DNA from 2 places in the Neisseria blantyrii genome. Region 1 is predicted to be linked to the other one. Evidence: predicted binding sites of a transcription regulator. Region 1 holds the regulator's gene; the other holds the start of a gene.
What was found. The regulator sigma-54, encoded in region 1, starts transcription at its own class of promoters, with help from an activator protein. The targets are predictions, from matches to a motif close to CTGGCACGCTTCATGCTT.

Region 1 (2,405 bases):
GTTGCCTTCTTCGGTATAGAACTTCAAGGCAAAGCCGCGGATGTCGCGTTCCGCATCGGCTGCGCCGCGCTCGCCTGCCACGGTGGTGAAACGGGCGAACATCTCGGTTTTTTTGCCGACTTCGCTGAAGATTTTGGCGCGAGTGTATTGGGTGATGTCGTGTGTTACGGTAAACGTACCGAACGCGCCCGAACCTTTGGCGTGCATACGGCGTTCGGGGATGACTTCGCGCACGAAGTCGGCGAGTTTTTCATTCAGCCACAAATCCTGCGCCAGCAGGGGGCCGCGCGGACCGGCGGTCAGGCTGTTTTGATTGTCGGCAACAGGCGCGCCGTTGTTCATAGTCAGATGGGTGACGGGGCATTTGGAGGTAGTCATCGCTCTTGTTCCTTTTCTCAGGTTGGTCAAATGGGGGTAAACGGCTTACAGTACGATTTGGCGGAAAGCGTATTCGTAACCGGTTTCTTGATTGCAATAAATTTCTTGAATCGACATTTTGTTTTCCTTTTATTTAAACTATGAAAGCAACTATACACCAAGATTTTCGCTATTAAAACTATGAAATCGATTTAATATTGTTATAAGCAATCGGTTTTTGATTTTCGTTTGTTTTTTGTTATCGAACGGAATCCGAACCCGCTCATTAAAACCATTTATAATGCAATGACGCTTTGCGGCATTTTTTGCGCCGACAGGCTGAAAATAACAATTTCCCCCACATTATCATGACCTTACTCGGAATAAAGCTCAAACAGACCCAGCAGCTCAACCAGCGGCTGCAACAATCTTTGCGCGTATTGCAGATGTCGGGTATCGAACTTGAACGCGAGGTCGAAAACTGGCTGTCGGACAATCCCCTGCTCGAACGCAAAGACACGGATGAATTTTCCGATGCCGAGTTCAGCCATTACACTGCGCCCGCGCGCCAAATCGGCGGAGACGAAGGCGAAGATATGCTGTCCAACATCGCCGGCGAACAGGATTTCAAGCAATACCTGCACGCGCAAGTATGCGAACACCCGCTTTCCGACCAAGAAGCCGCCTGTGTCCACATCCTTATCGATTTCCTTGACGAGCAGGGCTACCTGACCGACAGCATCGAAGACATCCTCGACCATACGCCCTTGGAGTGGATGTTGGATGAAGCAATGCTGAAACAAGCCCTGACCGCATTGAAAAAATTCGACCCGGCAGGCGTGGCCGCCGCCGATTTGAACGAATCGCTGATACTGCAGATAGAAAGATTGGGCGAATGTGCTGCCAAACCCGCCGCCCTGCATATCGTCCGAAACGCCCTCGACAGCATTGACGGCAACCGCAGCCAAACCCTCGCGCGAATAAAAAAACACCTGCCCAAAACCGACAGCGGCACACTCGAAGCCGCACTCGACCTCATTGCTTCGCTCAATCCCTTTCCCGCTGCCGGTTTTGCCTCATCCACGCCCACGCCGTATATCCGCCCGGATGTCTGGGTTGAGGAAAGTAAAGACGGCTGGACGGTCAGTTTCAACGAAGACTCCCTGCCTCCTCTGCAAATGAACAGCGAATATTGCGAACTGATGCCGTCTGAAGGCCTCTCGCCCGAATGGAAGGAAAAAATCAGCGAAGCCAGACAACGTATCGATTCGCTCGAATTGAGGAAGGCAACCGTCGTCCTCCTTGCCGAATACATCGTTAAACATCAGGCAGACTTTTTCACTTTTGGCGAAATCGGACTCGTCCCCCTGCTGATGAAAGATGCCGCCGCCGAATTGGGTGTGGCAGAAAGTACCGTCTCCCGCGCGGCCAACCAAAAATATTTGTCTTGCCCGCGCGGAGTGTTTGCGCTACGCTATTTCTTCACGCAGGCAGTTCAAATGGAAGAAGGCAAAGAAGCCGTCAGCCAACACGCCGTTAAAGCCGCACTCTCCCAGCTTGTCGGCAGCGAAGACAAACGCAGGCCCTATTCTGACGAGGCACTCGCCAACCTGCTGGCTTTCCGCGGCATGGAGGTTTCCCGCCGCACCGTTGCCAAATACAGAGAATCCCTTGAGATTCCGGCAGCACACAAACGCAAAACCGCAGAATAATTTTTCAACACAATGCTACAACCCGTTTTTCCGTTCCGTCGCCGACGGACAGAACCCACCGAAGGAGCTGTATCATGAATCTGAAAATCACCGGTCTGCATTTCGACATCACCGAAGCCATCAAAAACCACGTTTCCAAGAAACTGGAGCGCATCAACCGCCACGCTTCGGACATCATTTCTATAACTGTAACGCTGTCTGTGGAAAAAGCCAGCCATAAGGCCGAGGCAGACGTACACCTTGCCGGTAAAGACCTGCACGTCGAGTCCGACGGTCAGGACATGTATGCCGCCATCGACACCCTGACAGACAAACTTGACCGCGCCGTATTGAAAC
Region 2 (2,405 bases), on a different contig from region 1:
CGTAATCATCAGCGGCTCATGCGCTGATAAAAATCCCTGCCAGTCGGACACGCTTTTGGCTTTCAAACCGTTTTGCTGCAAGAAGCCGAGCATGGTTTCGCGCCGTCCCAAACTTTCGGCACACAGCAGAATCCGTCCGTTAAAGGCCGTCTGAAAATCCTTCAATGCCTGCAAAGGCTCGTCGGACTGGCGGTTGACGGCAAGGTCGGGCAGGGTGTGTTCCTTGCCGGAAACATCGGGCAGTACTTGTCCGTAGTTTTTCAGACGGCCTGCAAAAACATCGGCAGAGAGATACAAATGCTGTGAAAGTAAAGGCGGATAAGTTTCATCGCCCTGCGCCATGGCGTAACGCGATTTGACGTCGCCCCAAAAGCGGTTTGCCTCGGCGTGAACATCGCCCAAAGAGACAAACAACGCATCTTCGCCGATATAGTCAAACAGCGTTTCCAGCTCGTTTTCAAAAAACAGCGGCAGGTAGTATTCCACGCCCGCGCCGAAGTGGCCGTTGCTGACGGCTTTGTACACGGCGGCATCGTTCGGATTGCCATCGACTTCCTCGCGGAAGCGGCTGCGGAAGATTTTTTGCGCCTCGCTGTCGGTGGGGAATTCGTGCGCCGGCAGCAGGCGGATTTCGGAAACGGGGGAGATGGTGCGCTGCGTGTCGGTGTCAAAGGTTTTGATGCTGTCGATTTCATCGTCGAACAAATCGATGCGGTAGGGCATCTCGCTGCCCATCGGGAATAAATCCACAATGCCGCCGCGCACGGCAAACTCGCCCGCCGCGACAACATGGGAAACATGGTTGTAGCCCGCATCCACCAAATCGCTTTTCAGACGGCCTATATCCAAAGTCTGCCCTGTTTTCAGCCAAAACGTGCGCCCTGCCAGAAACGGCACAGGCGGCAGCTTCTGCATCGCCGTAGCAACCGGTACGAACAACACATCCGCCGCGCCGCTTTTAATCTGCCACAACGCCGACAGCCGCTCCGACACCAAATCCTGATGCGGCGAAAAACGCTCGTAAGGCAGCGTTTCCCAGTCCGGCAGGAACACCGCCGTGTCGTGCGGACGGAAAAACCTCCACGCCGTCTGAAGGCGCAACGCCTGTTCCGCATTTTGGGTCAAGACAACCTTGAGCTGCTTATGCGGCAAATGACGCGCCAAAGCCAAAGGCAAGGAGCCTTGAGACAGATTGAGCCAACGGGATTTTTCACGGGGTTTGGGGATAGGGTAGTTCATGGCGTGGGAATGTTTTAGATACGGAGGCAAACGGCAATTTTAACACGATGGCGATAATCTGATGCCGTCTGAAAGATTGATTAGCATGCAAACAGTGAAGTGGATTGTTAGCTGTCATACTTTGTGGTAAATTTTAGAAACTAAACTCTAAATTATGGGCGGCGGTTTGATAAAACTGCCCGTTAATAGAAATTAACCGGAAAATATGATGACACACACTGAATCAAGCGCGCAGCCGTCAACTATGGACACGGCTGCTTTTTTAAAGCACATCGAATCCGCATTCCGCTGCATTTTTTCAGACGGCATCGACCTGATGCAATACCTGCCCGAAGACAAATGGCTTGCCTTGAAGCAGGCGGGTTTGCTGTTGCCCTTCCTCGACAAAAAACACGGGGGGCGCAAGGGCAGCCAGTTTGAAATTCAGGAAGTATTGCGGATTGCGGGGCATTACGGCGTGCCCGTTACGCTGCGTACCGGCATCGAAGGCGCGCTGGTGTTGCAGCCTCTGCAAGAGTTCGGCGGCGAAGCGCAAGTCGCGCAAGGTTTGGAGATGATTTTCAAAGGCGAGGGCGGCGGTTTGGGCATTACCGAACCCGAAACCTCCGGCGCGGCGATTGCCCGCGAAATGCAGTCCTACTACGAATATACCGACGATAAAACCATTTACGTCAACGCCGCGAAATACTGGCAGGGCAACTCGCAAAGCGACTTCCTCCTCGTTGCCGCCAAAGAGCGCAAAAACGGCAAACTAGCCAAAGTCATCGACCTGCTGCTTGTCCCCAAAACATACATCCGCTGCGAAACCCTCGCATCCGAAGGCCTGCGCGCCGTCCGTTACGCCGTCAACCGCATCGATGCCCAAATGCCTGCAATCGCCGTGATGAAACTCTCTCAGGGCGATGCCGTCGGTTTGCGCGCGTTCCAAAACATCTTTATCCGCAGCCGCCTGCAACTGATCGGCATGACGCACGGCATTATGGAATACATCCTTGAAAACCTGGACCGATATGTCCGCCACGACATCAAATTCGTCGATTACGAACGCCGCGAAATCCAACGCCGCCATCAGGTTTCCGAGATTCTTTACCGCTATGTCTGCCGTTCCGTTTCGCCTGTTGCCCCCGTCGCCCATCAACTGATGGAGGCAAATATCGTCAAAACCC

Region 2: the regulator sigma-54 is predicted to act here: its motif matches at 1,351-1,368, upstream of Q9J80_RS07085 (acyl-CoA dehydrogenase family protein).

What each region holds. Positions count from the first base shown of each region.
Region 1 is NZ_CAUIZY010000013.1:16,624-19,028, forward strand. Features, by position in the region: gene katA (catalase KatA) at 1-378, opposite strand, end outside; gene rpoN (RNA polymerase factor sigma-54) at 726-2,069, shown strand; gene hpf (ribosome hibernation-promoting factor, HPF/YfiA family) at 2,144-2,405, shown strand, end outside.
Region 2 is NZ_CAUIZY010000007.1:25,806-28,210, reverse strand. Features, by position in the region: gene mfd (transcription-repair coupling factor) at 1-1,239, opposite strand, end outside; gene Q9J80_RS07085 (acyl-CoA dehydrogenase family protein) at 1,448-2,405, shown strand, end outside.